DNA from 4 places in the Nitratidesulfovibrio sp. D1 genome. Region 4 is predicted to be linked to each of the others. Evidence: predicted binding sites of a transcription regulator. Region 4 holds the regulator's gene; each other region holds the start of a gene.
The links. The regulator sigma-54, encoded in region 4, starts transcription at its own class of promoters, with help from an activator protein. The targets are predictions, from matches to a motif close to CTGGCACGGNNNNTGCTT.

Region 1 (4,208 bases), on a different contig from region 4:
TCCGCCCTGGCGGCGCGCCGCCGCCCGGCATTTCCGGCGCGGCGTCCCTCATGCACCCCTTTCGCCAAAAACCGTCATGTCCGCACCCCGCACCGCGCCCGTCTCTTCCGCAACGTTGGCCCTGCTGCTGGCCATGCTGCTGTGGAGCAGTTCGTTCATCGCCATGAAGGTGGCCCTGGAAGGCTTCGACCCCATGGTGGTGGTGTTCGGGCGCATGGGCATTTCCTCGGCGGTGTTCCTGGCCCTGTGGCGCAACTTCCGCCACGTGCGCTACCGCAAGGGCGACTGGAAGCGCCTTGGGGCCATGGCCCTGTGCGAGCCATGCCTGTACTTCGTGTTCGAGGCGTACGCCCTGCGCTACACCTCGGCCTCGCAGGCGGGCATGATCGTTTCGGTGATGCCGCTGTGCGTGGCCGTGGCCGCCTGGATCGTGCTGGGCGAACGGCTGGCCCGCCGGGTGTGGTACGGCTTCGGCCTGGCCATCGTGGGGGTGGTCTGGCTGAGTCTGGGCGGGACCAGTTCCGAGAACGCGCCCAACCCGCTGCTGGGCAACCTGCTGGAACTGTGCGCCATGGTCAGCGCCACCGGGTACGTCATCAACGCCAAGAAGCTGTCCGCCACCTACCCGCCGCTGTTCATCACCGCCGTGCAGTCGCTGGCGGGCAGCGCGTTCTTTCTGCCGCTGCTGTTCCTGCCCACCACCCAACTGCCGGACGCCTTCCCGCTGCTGCCCGCCCTGTCCGTGGTCTATCTGGGCACGTGCATCTCGCTGGGCGCATACGGGCTGTACAACTTCGGGGTCAGCCGCCTGCCCGCCGGGCAGGCTTCGGCGTTCATCAACCTGATCCCGGTGATCACCCTGCTCATGGGCCGGGTGCTGCTGGGCGATGAACTGGCCCCGCAGCAGTACGCGGCCTCCGGCCTGGTGCTGGTGGGCGTGCTGCTTTCGCAGGGCCGCGGGGCCACCGTGCCGGACCCCGCCACACCGGACGAGACCGCGCCGCAGCCCGGCGCAGGGCGGTAGCCCCTTCCCCTTCGCCCGACGCAAAAAGGCCGCCCCCCAAACCGGGAGACGGCCTTTCGCATGCCGGTGCTTGCTGATGGCTACATGCGCTTCAGTTCCAGCGCCCTCTGGATCATGGCGTCCGCCGTCATGATCGACTTGGAGTTGGTCTGGAAGCCGCGCTGGTAGATGATCATGTTCACGAATTCCCGCTCCATGGACACGTTGGACTGCTCCAGCGTCTTGGCGGCCACGGTGCCGAAGTTCTCGGTGTCGGGCAGGCCCTCTTCCGCCGCTCCGGACTCCCGCGTGGCCGAAAAGTGGTTCATGCCCTCGCGGCGCAGGCCGTCCTCGCTGGTGAAGCGGTACAGGGTGATGCGGTACAGGTCGGCGCTCTGGCCGTTGCTGTAGCGCCCGCTGATGATGCCCTCCGAATTGATGTCGATGCCCGCCAGAAAACCCTGCCCATAGCCATCCTGCCTGGACCGGATTTCCGACGAACTGCCGCCGTAGGCCGTGGTGCTGAGGGCGGCCAGGCTGGCCCCGGCCATGCCCGTCAGGTTCGACGCGTCGGACCCCACCGCCGCCGGGCTGCCTGCGCCCGCCGTCCACGCCCCGGATGACGAGGACAGGCCAAGGTCCAGGCCGACCCCCTGCGCCCCCCCGCCGCCCGCGAAGGTGGCGGTGAACTGCGGCAACCCGTCCGCGCCGAACGAGGCCGGCGCCCAGTTGCCGAGGTTGGTGGCGTCGGCGCCCGTGGGCGTGTAGGCCGACATGTTCACCAGCTGGCCGGATGAATTGAAGGTCAGCGTGCCGGCCATCAGCAGCCCCGCCCCGGATGTCCCGGCCAGGGCCGAGCCGTCGTGCGCCGGGTCCATGCCCACCACGAACTCGAAATACTTGTTGCCGCCGCTCTCTCCGGCCCCGTCGAAATAGATGGTCACGTCGTGGGCGTTGCCCGAGGCGTCGTAGACCTTGATGGCCTGCTTGTACGAGTAGGCCGAATCGCCCAGGGGGCTGTCCGCCGCGCCGTTCCACTTGGACAGCAGCGAAAAGAACGGGTTGGCCGCGTCGGACGACCTGTCGCCCGAGCCCAGGTTGTTGATGGCCGTGATGGACGTGGTGGCCTTGGCGGGCATGATGTTGCGCCCGTTCTCGCCCGGCGGCAGGCTGATGCCGGTGGCGGCCCCCTCCACGCCGTCGAGGATGGGCCGCCCGTTGAGCACGAACCCGTTGGGGTCCACCAGGTTGCCGTCCTTGTCGAACCGGAAGTTGCCCGCACGGGTGTAGTGGATCTTGTCGCCGGAGGTGACCTGGAAGAACCCCTTGCCGTTGATGGACAGGTCGGTGATGTCCGTGCCCGACTCGTATGGCCCCTGTCCGTACATGGTACGGATGCTCGTAAGGCGCGACCCCAGACCCACCTGGCTGATGGAGGTGGATGCCGAGTTGCCCGTGCCCGCGTACTGGCTCATGAGGTCCTCGAACAGCGCCTGCTGTTGCTTGAACCCCACGGTATTGACGTTGGCCAGGTTGTTGCTGACCGCCTGCATGCCCTGCGACAGGGTCTTCATGCCGGAGGCACCGGAATAGAGGGCGCGTAACATGCGTGTCTCCTCGGGCGCGAAGTGCCCCGGCCCATCCGCGTGCCGCCGCTCCTGCCGGAGCGCGGGCGCGCGGGGCCGGGGAAGATTCTTCCCTGAGGGGTCGCAAAGCACGAGCCGTGCCAGTGCAAGGCGGCGCGAAGCAACCTTGCGGAATGTAAAGACGGATGTCCCGCAACAACTCCACCGGGCGGCAGAACCTGCCCATGGCCGGGCCATGCCGGGGCGACACGTGCGGCAACCCCGCCGCCACGCGGGCATGACATCCCCCGGCACCCGACATGACGCAACAGGGCCGCGCGGCATGTGCCGCGCGGCCCTGAAATCCGTCGATATCCGCCCGCTACCCGGCGATGCCGGTGCGGGCCTTCCACGAAATCACGGTGTTGACGAGCAGTTGGGCGATGGTCATGGGGCCCACGCCGCCGGGCACCGGGGTCATGGCCGAAGCGATGCAGCTGATGTCGTCGTACTGGCAGTCGCCCACCAGCCCTTCGTCGGTGCGGTGAATGCCCACGTCCACCACCACCGCGCCGGGCTTGACCATGTCCGAAGTGACCAGGCACGGCCGCCCCGCCGCCACGAACAGGAAGTCCGCCCGGCGGCATTCCTCGGCAAGGTCCGGCGTGCCGGAATGGCACACCGTCACCGTGGCGTTGGCGTACTTGCCGGGCGCGCCCAGCATCAGCGCCAGCGGCTTGCCCACGATGTTGCTGCGCCCCACCACCACGGCCTTCTTCCCGGCGGGCGAAAGATCGTAGCGCTCCAGCAGGGTCATCACCCCCGCCGGGGTGCACGGCCGGAAGCCCGGCAGCCCCAGCGCCAGACGCCCCATGTTCTCGGGGTGGAAGCCGTCCACGTCCTTTTTCGGGCTGATGCGCTCCAGGCAGCGCTGGCTGTTCAGCCCCTTGGGCAGCGGCAGTTGCAGCAGGATGCCGTCGATGTCCGCCCGCCCGTTCAGTTCGTCGATGAGCGCTTCCAGCGCTTCCTGCGTGGTGTCCGCGGGCAGGCGGAACGCCTCGGACCGGATGCCCGCCTCGTCGCAGCCGCGCTCCTTGTTGCGCACGTACACCTGCGAGGCCGGGTCGTCGCCCACCAGAATAACCGCCAGCCCCGGCGCGCGGCCCGCCGCCGCAAGCCCCGCCGCCACCTCTTCCTTCAGCTCCGCGCGAATGGCCGCAGCCGTCGCCTTGCCGTCGAGCAGCATCATATGTCCAACCTCCCGAAATCCGGCGCGCGTGCGCGCCGCCTGTCCGATTCCGCTGCCCGGCACCGTCATCGCGTCCCGGTCGCATCCGCCATTACCGCCGCCCTGTCCTTTTGCAGGAGAGCGGGCAGCTTTTTTGAGCCGGGGCTCCGCCCCGTGCCCCGCCGGGGGAGCATGCTCCCCCGGACCCCCTTTTCAGGGGATGGGATAACGCTGAAATTTCCTGCCGGTCCTCCAGGGTCACCGGTACTCCGGCCACCCTGCAATCGGCGTTTTTCCTGCCTCCGGCTTTTTTTCATCTGCCGGGCTGCCTTTCTTCCCTATACTCCGCGCGGTCTTCCGCGCGGATGGCTGGTGCCGGGAAAACGGGTGAAACTACGATCTTTGGGAGCTG
Region 2 (4,208 bases), 460 kb from region 4:
CGCCAGCTTCACGCAGTCGCCGATGGTGCGGAACCCGTGCCCCAGGGTGTACCCCGCGTCCCACAGCGGCAGGAACAGCGGCTGGGCAAGGTCGATGGCCTGCGGCGGGATGGAGCGGCCGCACAGGATCAGGATGTCGATGTCCGACCCCAGGCACAATTCCTCGCGGCCGTAGCCGCCCACGGCCACCAGGGCCACCTTGTCGTGGCCGCCGCGCAGTTCGGCGAAGCGGAGGCGGAAATAGTCGTCCAGCAGGCGGCTGTAGGCCCGCTCGAAACGCGATGCCCCCGTGGGCGCGGGCGCGGTGTCGCGGCAGCGGGCGTCGGGCCGGAGCCCGCAGGCATCCCCTTCCGGGCCGGATGCGGCAGCGCCCGCGTTGGTGCCTGCATTGGTGGAAGACGGGGCGGCGTCCAGACGTCCGAGCAGCCCGGCGCGCCCCTCGCGCAGGACCGTGGCGGCATCGCGCGGCGTGCCGGGCGCGCCGGCGGAAGCGGAGGAAGAGGGCCCGTGTGCCTGCATCATGTGGGTGGGGTGGGTGGTGGGGTGGGGGTGAGTATGGACGGGCGGCGCCCCGTTCGTTGCCGGGACGCCGCCCAATGGTTGCGGTATGTTGCGGCTAGATGGCTTCCACGCCGGTTTCACCGGTACGGATGCGCAGCACGTCTTCCACCGGAGAGATGAAGATCTTGCCGTCGCCCACCTTGCCCGTGCGGGCTGCCTTGACCACGGCGTCGACGATGGTTTTCACCTGCGCGTCGTCGACGACGACCTCGATCTTGACCTTGGGCATGAAGTCCACCTGGTATTCGGCGCCCCGGTACACTTCCTTGTGGCCGCGCTGGCGGCCGAAGCCCTTGACTTCCGTGACGGTCATGCCCTTCACGTCGAGGCTGGCCAGCGCTTCCTTGACCTCGTCCAGCTTGAAGGGGCGGATGATGATCTCAAGTTTCTTCATGATGTCCATCCTGAAGCTCGGTTCGTGTTCAGGGAAGGGATGACCCCTTCCGCCTTGTAGGCGACAACGGCGGCAGCGGCAACCCTAGAGCTGATAGCCCGCTTCGTTGTGCTCGCTGACGTCGAGACCGGCGACCTCCGCTTCCGCGTCCGTGCGCAGGCCGACGAGGGCGTCAACCACATGGAACAGGATGCGGCTGGCCACGTAGCAGAACAGCCAGGTGGCGACCACGGAGATGAACTGGATCCAGAGCTGCGAGGGGTTGCCGTAGAGCAGGCCGTTGACGCCGTTCACGGCTTCGACGGCGAAGATGCCGGTGGCCAGGGCGCCGAAGGTGCCGCCCACGCCGTGCACGCCCACCACGTCGAGCGCGTCGTCGTACTTGAACACATGCTTCATCAGCACGCCGCCGTAGCATAGGGCGCCACCCACCAGGCCCATGATGATGGCGGGCATGGGCAGGACGAACCCGGCGGCGGGGGTGATGACCACAAGACCGGCCACGGCGCCGGAGGCCGCGCCAAGGGTGGTGGGCTTGCCGGTGTGCAGCCATTCGGCGGCCATCCAGCTGACGGCGGCGGCACCGGCGCACAGGTGGGTGGTGACGAAGGCGTTGGCGGCCAGGCCGTTGGCGGCCAGGGCGCTGCCCGCGTTGAAGCCGAACCAGCCGAACCACAGGATGCCCGCGCCAAGCACGGTCATGGGCAGGTTGTGGGGCACGAAGGGCTCGCGGCCGTAGCCGTGGCGGCGACCCAGCACGTGGGCGGCGGCCAGGGCGGCGGCGGCCGAGCTCATGTGCACCACGGCGCCCCCGGCGAAGTCAAGCGCGCCAAGGCCGAACAGCCAGCCGCCACCCCACACCCAGTGGGCCATGGGGGCGTACACCACCACCAGCCACAGCACCGAGAACAGCAGCATGGCGCGGAAGCGGATGCGTTCGGCGTAGGCGCCGGAGATGAGCGCCGGGGTGATCACGGCGAACATGCACTGGAACACCATGAACAGCAGGTGCGGGATGTTGGTGACCGATTCGCCGGGCTCCATGCCCACGCCGTTCAGGAAGGCGAAGTCCAGCCCCCCGATGACCCCGCCGATGTCGGGGCCGAACGCCAGCGTGTAGCCGATGACCGCCCAGACGATGCTGGCCACGCCCAAAAGAATGAAGCTGTGCATGGTGGTGGAAAGCACGTTGCGCGCACGCACGAGCCCCCCGTAGAACAGGGCGAGCCCCGGGGTCATGAACATGACCAGTGCGGAGCAGACCAGGATGAAGGCGGTATCCGCCGCGTTCATGTGAACCTCCTCGAAATGTTGACGTACACCCCCCGCCGGACCGAACGGACAGGGGCAAACCCGAACGATGTCTGGGTAAAGGCAAGGAGCGTGCCAGCGCCTACAAAAAGGTCTGGTTCAATGAATTCACCGTGTTGCGCAAATCAACGTTTTCACTGTTTTATCATTTTGGTAATAATAAAAACAGAAATGGTGCTTATTTTGTAAAAATGAACACTTTTGCAGCAAGCACCAGAAAAAACGCCTCCCCCAGGTTTGCATGCCCCCGCAGTTGTGGTATGCCTTGACGAACCGCCGTGCCCCTCCGCCTGCCGCAGGCGGCGGGACGCGAAGCCGCCGCTGCCGCCACGGGCGCAGCGGCACGCCGCCAGGACTCCTCGCCCTGGCGGGCGGGCCCGTTGAACCTCATTCCGCAGGAGGCGGATACCCATGGACCGTACCGGCATCATCACCTTCAGAGGCACTCCCCTTACCCTCGGCGGCAGCCCGGTGGCCGCGGGCGACAAGGCCCCCGGCTTTTCCGCCCTGGCCAACGACCTTTCCCCGCGCAGTCTGGCCGATTACGCGGGCAAGGTGCTGCTCATATCGGCCGTGCCCTCGCTGGACACCGGCGTGTGCGACATGGAAACCCGGCGCTTCAACCAGGAGGCCACCCGCCTTGGCGGGGACGTGCGCATCCTGACCATCAGCTGCGACCTGCCCTTCGCCCAGGCCCGCTGGTGCGGCGCCGCCGGGGTGGACGCGCTGGAAACCCTGTCCGACCACCGCGACCTGTCCTTCGGCACCGCCTACGGCGTGGTGATCAAGGAACTGCGCCTGCTGACCCGCGCCATCTTCGTGGTGGACCGGTCCGGCACGGTCACCTACACCGAGATCGTGCCCGAAGTGAGCCACGAGCCCAACTACGAGGCCGCCCTGGCCGCCGTGCGCGCCGCCCTCTAACGGGGGGCTTCCCCGCCGCGCGCGGGCCAGCCCCCCGGCAATGCGCGGCGGGTGTGCAAAAACGGCCTGTTTTACGAAAATGACAATGCGGTTTCGCCCACGCGGAACCGCATTGCCGTTTCCTGTCCGGATTGTCATTTACTGTCCGGTTCGTTGCCGTGTGCGGGATGCAGGCCGCAACGGCCAGCCAGCCTTGCACGGCGGCCCCGCCTGGGCTAGGCTGCGCCACCCCGTCACCATCCGGGCCAGCCCCGCGCCGCACGCCGGGACGGCCCGTTCCGCGACACGCAGCCTTCAGGAGAACGCCCGCCCCATGTCCGCAACATCCGCATCGCCCCTCACCCCCGACCAGACCCGCGCCCACGTCGTCGCCACGGTGCTGCGCCACCTGTCGCGGGGCATGGAACGCCGCACCGAAGCCCTGGAGGATTTTCTGGCCGTGACCATGCCCGACATGGACGAACGGGGGGCGCGGGCGCTGTCCTCCATGGTGCCCCGGCTGCCCGAATCGCTGTACGGCAAGTGGGCCTCCATGTTCGTGGACCGGTTGCAGGAAACCGTGCCCCACGAGCACGTGGCGGCCCTGTGCGACGGCAGCGCGGAAAACGACGCCACCCTCGCGCTGGTCTACGTGATGTTCATGGAATCGGAAAAGATGGAGCGCCAGGTGGCCGAAGACCTGCACGCCCTGGGCATTTCGCAGCAGGGGCAGGACGACGCGGGCGCCCTGCTGGGGGCATACCTGCGCGCCCGGCTCACCTCGCGCGGGCAGGGCCCGGCCAACTGAACGCGGCGCGCAGGCGCGGGGCGCGACTGGCGCAACCGGCGCAAAAAACAAGGGCCGCGCACATGCGCGGCCCCGCGATTTCCACCGGCCCCCGCCGGACGTTCCGTCTGCTACTGCTTCTCGACCTTCAGACCGTCGTCGGTGGCGGTCAGCAGGTAGGTGCAGCTTCCGGTGTCGAGACAGTAATCCGACCCCGGAAACAACGTGGCGCGGGCGGTCCATTCGTCGTTG
Region 3 (4,208 bases), on a different contig from region 4:
GTGGTGCATGGGCCGCCGCGCCGTGGCCCGCCGCCCCTGCCACCGAGAGGACGGCATCCGGGCATGGCAAGCGTATCCGGCCTGCCCCGCGCAAGGGCGGACAGCACGTCCGCCTCGCTGCCCGAAAGCCACGGCAGGACGGCGATCCCGGCCATCTCCACGGCGTTCCGCCAGCATGGACGGATCCCTCCGCACACCAGCAGGGAAACTCCATGGCGCGACAGAACGTCGATGAGCGGCGCTGAACCGCCGTCCGGCACGGGGAGGACGGTCCGTTCCGCTGGAACCCCGCCGGACATGCGCACGCAACGCAGTTCGGCGGCCGTTTCCAGCAGCGTGGCAAGGCGATCCTCGATGCAGGCAAGGCAGACATGGGCATTCATGGCGTCCCCGCGGCGCGGCGGCCGCACCCCCACCAAGCATGCATGATGCCATCCGGAAACGCGCCGTCATCACGGCATGTTGCAGGTGCGTGGCGCTCGCGGCGTCCCGGAGAGGCCCCCGATACGGGCGCGAAACACGCCCCAAACGAAAAATGGGCGTAAAATACGCCCATTCTTCCCCCGGCGACCGCGCCGCAGCAGCCCGTGATCCGCCCTGCGCTCTGCCAGGCCCGCCTTCCCTCCACGGCGGACGGCTCAGCCCGCTCCGCCGCCCTTCAGGATGCGCCGCAGGGTATCCTTGGATATGTCCAGTTCGCGGCAGGCCGCCATCACACGCCCGCCATGCCGCCGCAGGGCCTCGCGCGCGGCGGCCAGCTTGGCGGCGGCCATGGTGCGCGGCCCGGCGGCAACCGCCGCCACGGTCCCGCCCGCCGCCAGACCGGGACCGGCAGGCGGCGCATGAGCGCCCAGCAGATACTCCGGCAGGTGTTCCAACTGGATGAACCCGCGCGGGCACAGGATGAACGCATACTCGATGATGTTCTCCAACTCGCGCACGTTGCCGGGAAAGGGATAGCGCAGCAACAGGTGCAGCACGTCCTCGGACACGCCCTCGATATCCTTGCCGCTCAGCAGGTTGCGTTGCGACACGAAGTGGTCGAGCAGCAGGGGGATGTCCTCCGGCCGCTCGCGCAGGGCGGGCAGGCGCAGCATGACCACGTTGAGCCGGTAGTACAGGTCGCTGCGGAATCCCCCCTCGCCCGCCAGGCGTTCCAGGTCGCGGTTGGTGGCGGCGATGACCCGCGCGGGCGCCGCCTGGGGCCGCACCGCGCCCAGCGGTTCGTACGCCTTCTCCTGCAACACCCGCAGCAGCTTCACCTGCAAGGGCAGCGGCATGTCGCCGATTTCGTCGAGGAAGATGGTGCCGTCGTCCGCCAGGGCGAAGCGGCCCGGCTTGTCGCGCCGCGCGTCGGTGAACGCCCCGGCCTTGTAGCCGAACAGTTCCGATTCCAGCAGGTGTTCCGGCAGGGCCCCGCAGTTCACCCCCACGAAGGGCCTGCCCCGCCGCGGGCTCAGGTTGTGGATGGCGCGGGCGAACAGTTCCTTGCCGGTGCCCGATTCTCCCAGCACCAGCACGGGCGCGTCGCTGGCCGCCACCTGCGGCAGGATGCCCAGCAGGCGGATCATGGCCGCGCCGCGGGTGACGATGTCCTCCACGGTGTGCTGGCCGTCCAGTTGCTTGCGCATCAGGTGCAGGGCGGAAAGATCGCGGAAGGTCTCCACCCCGCCCATCAGCCTGCCGCGCCGGTCGCGCAGGGGCGCGCCGCTGATGCTCACGGGCACCTTGCAGCCGTCCGGGCGCAGGATGAACACCGACCGGTTGCCCAGCGGCATGTCCTGCTCGATGCACGCCCGAAGCACGCAGGCCCCGTCGCAGATGCTGGAATGGAACACGTCGCGGCAGCGCCTGCCCAGGGCCTCGTGCGGGGGCACCCCGGTGATTTCCGCCGCCGCCCGGTTGAACGAGGTGATCCGCCAGTCGAGGTCCACGGTGAACACGCCGTCGGCCACGCTTTCCATGATGGTTTCGCAGGATATGTCACGCGGCAGGGCCATGGCGTGCTCCTTTTTCCGGATACGGCGCGCCGCGTGGCGCGACACTGCCGTTTATTTGGTATGCAAGCATTCACGTATCACGCGGGCGCGTTTCGCGCCCGTTTTTTCTCCAGGCGCTTCATGCCCGTCATAACAGAGCAGCATCATTGACCGTCCCGCGCTGGAACGGTTCATGCTGACCGGCAACCGTGGCCGCGTGGTCACGGTTTCACCTGTAATCAGGAGGCGCTTATGCCCAGCATGAACGGAACAGGTCCCCTGGGGCAGGGCCCCGGCACCGGACGCGGCATGGGCCGCTGCGGCGCGGCACGGGCGCGGCGTGAGCCCGCTGGCCGCCCGTGCCCGCCCGTGGTTGATGACGCGGGGGCGGAGGCTTCCGCCCTTGACGAACTTGCCGCCAGCCTCGGCAACGTGCTCGGCATGGCGCGGGACGCCATCGACGCCCTGCGGCCGGGCAACGGCAGGGGCTTCGGCAGGGGTCTCGGCAGGGGGCTCGGACCGGGGCGCGGAGCCGGACGCGGACGCGGACCGGCCGTTCCGCCCTCCACCGGCGGCGGCCGATGACGCCCGCCGACAAACCGGCAGGCCGCCCGGGAATCGCCGTCCCCGGCGGCCTGCATGCACGCGGCGCCGCGACGGAGGCCGCATGAAACTGGCCATCGCCAGCGGCAAGGGGGGCACGGGCAAGACCACCGTGGCCGTGAACCTTGCCGCGCTGCTTGCCGCGCGGGGCCATCGGGTGGCGCTCGCGGACTGCGACGTGGAGGAACCCAACGCGCACCTGTTCCTGCCCGTGGAGTGGAAGACACGCGAACAGTGCACCCTGCCCGTGCCCAAGGTGAACGAAACCCTGTGCCTTGGCGCGGCGTGCCGCCGCTGCGTGGATGCCTGCCGCTTCAAGGCTCTGGCGTTCATGGGCGATGCGGTGCTGGACTTTCCGGACCTGTGCCACGGCTGCGGGCTGTGCGCCCTGGTCTGCCCCACGGGAGCCATGACCTCCGCCACGCGCCTGGTGGGCGAAGTGCGAGGCGGCATCGCCCGCATCCGCCCGGCCATGGGCGATGGCGCGGACACGGCGGAAAGGGGCTCCGCACGCCCCGGCGCAACGCCCGTCCTGCGTTTTCGGGACGGAGTGCTGCGCATCGGCGAGGCCATGGCCACCCCGCTGATCAAGGCGGTGAAGGACGTGCCGCCCCCGGTGGCGCCCGTCGCGCGGGGGGATGACGCGCCGGAGCCGTGCGTCTTCACCATCCGCGACTGCCCGCCGGGCGTCGCGTGCGCCGCCATCAACGCCGTGCATGACGCCGACCTGCTCTTGCTGGTGGCCGAGCCCTCGCCCTTCGGCCTGCACGACCTGCGTCTGGCCGTGGGCCTTGCGCGGCACCTGCGCCTGCCGCATGCCGTGGTGCTGAATAGAATCGGGATGGGGGCCGGGATGGGCCAGCCCGGCGCAACTCCGGCGGCGGACGACCCCGTGCGCGACTGGGCCGCGCGCGAAGGCGTGCCCCTGCTGGTGACCATCCCCTTCAGCCGGGCGGCGACGGAATGCGGGGCCACCGGCAGCCTGGTGCACGACGCCGCGCCGGAGATGCGCGCGGCCTACGCCAAACTGGCGGATACGATGGAGGCCATGGCCAGAGACGCGAACGCAAGGGAGCGGACATGCGGCAGATAGTGGTCATCAGCGGCAAGGGGGGCACGGGCAAGACCAGCGTCACGGCGGCGCTGGCGGCCGTGGCCCGCGAAAGCGCCGCCCCGGCGGGAACCGCGCGGGAAGAGGGAGCGTCACCGCCCGCGCTGGTGCTGGCCGACTGCGACGTGGACGCATCGGATCTGCACCTGCTGCTGGCGCCCGTGGTGCGCGAACGGCACGACTTTCACAGCGGCGTGCTGGCCCGCATCGACGCCGGTCTCTGCACCCGTTGCGGGGCCTGCACGGCGGCGTGCCGCTACGGCGCACTGGATGCGCCGCCGTACGTGGCCCGCGAGATGTGCGAGGGCTGCGGCGCCTGCGCCCACGTCTGCCCCGAGGGGGCCGTGGCGCTGGACGAGCGGCTTTGCGGCGAATGGTACGTCTCCGACACCCGCTGCGGCCCCATGGTGCACGCGGCGCTTGACATGGGCGAGGAAAACTCCGGCAAACTGGTGAGCACGGTGCGCACCCGCGCCCGCGAAATCGCCGGGGCGCTGGGGGCGGACACCGTGCTC
Region 4 (4,208 bases):
CACCGGCGCAAGGCGCAGCCGTTCCTGCTCCAGGGCCTGTTCCAGCCCCATGCCCTCGCTTTCCAGGGGGTGCGGGCGGCGGGTGGTGGCGTAGCGCCGGTTGAGCACGGCGGGGTTGGCTTCTATGAACACCACCGCCGGGCGTATGCCCATGCCTTGCAGCCGTTCCAGCGATTTTTCAAGATTGCGCACGAAGTTGCTTTCGCGCAGGTCCATGCCCAGCACCAGGCCCTGATAGTGGGCCAGCGCCTCGCGGTTCAGGATGGTGACCATCTGCGGGGCCAGGGTGGCGGGCAGGCCGTCCACCGTGAAATAGCGCAGGTCTTCCAGCACGTTGAGCACCGTGCTCTTGCCCGCGCCGGACAGCCCGGTGACGATGATGACGGGAAAGTCGGCGGCGGCCACCGGGCTGCCCGCCTCGGCCGCCGCGTCTCCGCGTGCTTCCGGGCCTTTGCCGGTGGCCGGAAGCGGGACGGATACGGCGTCGGACTCCGCCTGGGCGGGTGATATGTCGGACGGCGTGGCCTTGGTGGGCATGGCGGACTCCTCGGGCGGCCCGTGCCGGATGCCGTTGCGGTGGGCGCTGCGATGTACGCTGGCGGTTACAGGTGGAGCATGCGCGTTACGGCCTGACGGCGGACGGTGCGGCCAAGGACCGCCCTGCCCCGCCGTTCCGGCGTGCCCGCGTCATGGGTCACGCGTCACGGATCAGGTGGTCCGCATGATGGCCCGGAAGGCCTCGCCGTCCGGCGCCTCGAGCATGGCGCGGCGGAACTGCGGGTCCTTCAGCAGGCGCGAGATGTGGGCCAGGATGCGCAGGTGCATGCCCGCCACCTGCTCCGGGGCCAGCACCAGGAAAAAGAGGTGGCAGGGCTTCATGTCCAGCGCGTCGAAGTCCAGGCCGGGCACGCTGCGCCCCACGGCCACCACGATGTCGCCGATGGACGCCAGCTTGCCGTGGGGGATGGCCACCCCGTCGCCGATGCCGGTGGTGCCCAGGCCCTCGCGGTCCTGCAGCACGCCCAGCGCAACGGCGGCATCCACTTCGGGATGCCGCCGCACCACGGCCTGCACGAGTTCCGCCAGCACTTCCTTCTTGGTGCCGGCGGAGAGCTCGGGCAGGATCAGATCATCGTGAAGATACTCCGAAAGCCTCATGTATGACGCCTAGACGACCGGATCGATAAGGCCGAAATCGCCGTTGCGACGCCGGTAGATGATGTTCACGCGTTCCACTTCGGCGTTCAGGAACACCAAGAATTCGTTGTCGCCCTGGTCGAGCTGCATGGCCGCCTCGTCCACGTGCATGGGCTTGGGGGCGAAGTGGTCGGTGCCGACGATGGTGCGGTCCTCGCCTTCGCCCATGGTGCTGAAGGTGAACACGTCGATGCCCTTGCCCACCTTTTCGGACTGGACGGAGCGGCGGCGGTCCTTCTGCTTTTCCACCTGCTTGCGCAGCTGCGAATCCAGCTTTTCCAGCACCAGGTCGATGGTGGCGTACATGTCTTCGGACTGCTCGACGGCGGACAGGGTGAACCCGTCGCCGGCCATCTGCACTTCCGCCTTGTGGCGGAACTTGTCGACGGAAAGGTTCACCTGCATGTCCAGGGCGGACTTGCCGACGAACCGGCCAAGCTTTTCAAGACGGCGGCGGGCGTACTTCTTCAGGTGGTCGGAGGGTTCGAAGTTCTTGAAGGTGAAGGCGATGTTCATACGCTCCTCCAGTGGTGAGAGGGGGAATGCGGCGCGCGGCCCGCACGCGGGGTGCGGCTGCCGGATGCGCCGCCGGCGACGGGTGCCCCCCTGGTCGCCGGGTCGGGCGCGGGGGCACGGGCCGTCAGAACAGTTCCTTCCGCTTGGAAGAGGAGGGAATGTCCATGGCAGTACGATACTTCGCAACGGTCCTGCGGGCAATATTGACTTTGAGCTGTTCCTTCAGAATTTCGCCGATGCGCTCGTCGCTCAGGGGTTCCTTGGGGTCTTCGCCGCCGATCAGCTTCTTGATCAGCGCCTTCACGCTCTCGGAACCCACCTGGCTGCCGTCGTCCAGTTCCAGCGCGCTGTTGAAGAAGAACTTCAACTCCACGATGCCGTGCGGGGTGGCCACGTACTTGCTGGTGGTGATGCGGCTGACCGTGGATTCGTGCATGCCGATGTCGTCGGCGATGTCCTTGAGGATGAGCGGCTTCAGGCGCGAAACCCCGTCCTCGAAAAAGCCCCGCTGGTACTTCACGATGGATTCCACCACCTTGTACAGCGTGCGCTGGCGCTGGTACAGGCTCTTGATGAGCCACGATGCCGAGCGCATCTTTTCCTGGAAATATTCGCGCTCGCCCGCCGACGCGGCCGCCGCGGCGGACCGCTCGTACATGGTGCTCAGTTGCAGGTGCGGCAGGCCGTCCTCGTTGAGCATGATGATGAAGTCGTCGTCGTACCTGTAGACGTACACGTCGGGGCTGACGAACTGCGGGTCGCTCCCGCCGTAGCTGGCGCCGGGCATGGGGTCCAGGGTCTGGATGAGGTCCAGGTATTCCTTCAGGTCCTCCATGGTCAGGCGGAACTTGCGCAACAGCGGCTTGTAGCGGCGCTTCTCAAGGTCTTCCAGGTGGTCGCGCACCAGTTCCACCAGCACCTTGTCGCGCGTGTAGCCCAGCATTTCTATCTGCACCAGCAGACATTCCTGCGCGGTGCGGGCGGCCACGCCCACGGGGTCGAAGCGTTGCAGGGCGTGCAGCACCGGCTCCACCTCGGCCGGGGCCACGCCCGCCATCTCGGCAATTTCGTCGAGGGTGGCGTGCAGGTAGCCGGACGAGGCGATGTTGCCGATGATCACCTCGCCGATGTCCTTCTGGCGCTCGGTAAGCGAGGACAGGCGCAACTGCCACATCAGGTGCCCTTCCAGCGAAGGCTTGGCGGCGTAGCGCGCCTCGAACGAGGTCATCTCCTCCGGCAGTTCCGATTCGCGCACCGTGGACTGGCGGCTGGTGCTGGCGAAGTCGCCCAGGTAGTCCTCCCAATCGGCCTCGCGGGCAATCTCGCGGTCGTAGGCGGCATCTGCGGCGGTGGCGGGATCGCTGGCGGCGTCACGCTGGTCGGGCGTCTCGGCCAGCGGTCCCTCGTCCTGGGTTTCCTCCAGAAACGGGTTTTCCAGCAGTTCCTGCTGCACCGTCTCGACAAGCTCCAGCCGCGAAAGCTGCAACAGCCGGATGGCCTGTTGCAGTTGCGGCGTCATCACCAGTTGCTGGGTGAGCTTGAGCTGTTGTCTGAGTTCCAATGCCATGCGTGGACAACCCCTGGACCTTTCGAGGCCCTATGCACCTTGCGTTGAGGCCGAACGAGATGACGACGCGACGCGGCGCGCGGCGTCAAGCAAGAAACGGCCCACAGTGAAAATGTGTTCCCTTCCCCAAGAGGTTAGGTGAACCATGCCACAGAAGCAAGAAGTATGCAACCGCTGTCGCCGATTCGCGGGTCAACATTGCGCATGCGCGCAACCCCCTGTCAGACAAACGAAAACGGCGACCCCCGGAAACCGGAGGACGCCGCTGGCGTACGATGCATGCCCAGGCCCGCTACAGGGAGAATCCTTCGCCCAGATACACGTCCCGCGCGCGCGGGTTGTCCACGATGTGCGCGGGCGTGCCCTCCAGGATCACCTCGCCCTGGTGCACAAGGTAGGCCCGGTCGCAGATGTGCAGGGTTTCGCGCACGTTGTGGTCGGAGATGAGCACCCCGATGCCCCGGTCGCGCAGGCCGGTGATCAGTTGCTGGATGTCGTCCACGGCCAGCGGGTCGATGCCCGCGAAGGGTTCGTCCAGCAGGATGAACTTGGGCTCGCGGATCATGGACCGCGCGATCTCCAGGCGACGCCGTTCGCCGCCGGACAGGTGCATGGCCACGGAATCGGCCAGGTGGGTGATGCCGAAGTCCGCCAGCAGCATGTCCGAGCGTTCCTTCTGCCCGGCCTTGGAAAGCCCGGTGTGCTCCAGGATCATTTGCAGGTTCTGGCGCACCGTGAGCCGCCGGAAGATGGAGCTTTCCTGCGGCAGGTAGCTCAGCCCCACCCGGGCCCGCTCGTGCAGGGGCCAGTCGGCGATGTCGCGGCCGTCAAGCTCCACCCTTCCCGCAGTGGGCTTGATGATGCCGATGAGCATGTAGAAAGTGGTGGTCTTGCCCGCGCCGTTGGGGCCCAGCAGTCCCACGGTCTC

Region 1: a site for sigma-54 is predicted at 2,716-2,733, ahead of ACR4XJ_RS06970 (flagellar hook protein FlgE). Genes of this name have one in related genera too.
Region 2: a site for sigma-54 is predicted at 2,328-2,345, ahead of ACR4XJ_RS05575 (ammonium transporter). Genes of this name have one in related genera too.
Region 3: a site for sigma-54 is predicted at 2,161-2,178, ahead of ACR4XJ_RS02810 (DUF5320 domain-containing protein). Genes of this name have one in related genera too.

What each region holds. Positions count from the first base shown of each region.
Region 1 is NZ_JBPGNZ010000003.1:301,481-305,688, reverse strand. It holds gene ACR4XJ_RS06975 (DMT family transporter) at 77-1,024, shown strand; gene ACR4XJ_RS06970 (flagellar hook protein FlgE) at 1,105-2,610, opposite strand; gene folD (bifunctional methylenetetrahydrofolate dehydrogenase/methenyltetrahydrofolate cyclohydrolase FolD) at 2,951-3,817, opposite strand.
Region 2 is NZ_JBPGNZ010000002.1:563,330-567,537, forward strand. It holds gene ACR4XJ_RS05565 (bifunctional uridylyltransferase/uridylyl-removing protein GlnD) at 1-522, opposite strand, end outside; gene ACR4XJ_RS05570 (P-II family nitrogen regulator) at 617-955, opposite strand; gene ACR4XJ_RS05575 (ammonium transporter) at 1,040-2,248, opposite strand; gene tpx (thiol peroxidase) at 2,678-3,190, shown strand; gene ACR4XJ_RS05585 (hypothetical protein) at 3,504-3,977, shown strand; gene ACR4XJ_RS05590 (hypothetical protein) at 4,088-4,208, opposite strand, start outside.
Region 3 is NZ_JBPGNZ010000001.1:675,427-679,634, forward strand. It holds gene ACR4XJ_RS02805 (sigma-54 interaction domain-containing protein) at 639-2,000, opposite strand; gene ACR4XJ_RS02810 (DUF5320 domain-containing protein) at 2,232-2,564, shown strand; gene ACR4XJ_RS02815 (P-loop NTPase) at 2,647-3,675, shown strand; gene ACR4XJ_RS02820 (ATP-binding protein) at 3,663-4,208, shown strand, end outside.
Region 4 is NZ_JBPGNZ010000002.1:99,734-103,941, forward strand. It holds gene rapZ (RNase adapter RapZ) at 1-405, opposite strand, end outside; gene ACR4XJ_RS03625 (PTS sugar transporter subunit IIA) at 709-1,158, opposite strand; gene hpf (ribosome hibernation-promoting factor, HPF/YfiA family) at 1,168-1,713, opposite strand; gene rpoN (RNA polymerase factor sigma-54) at 1,838-3,280, opposite strand; gene lptB (LPS export ABC transporter ATP-binding protein) at 3,573-4,208, opposite strand, start outside.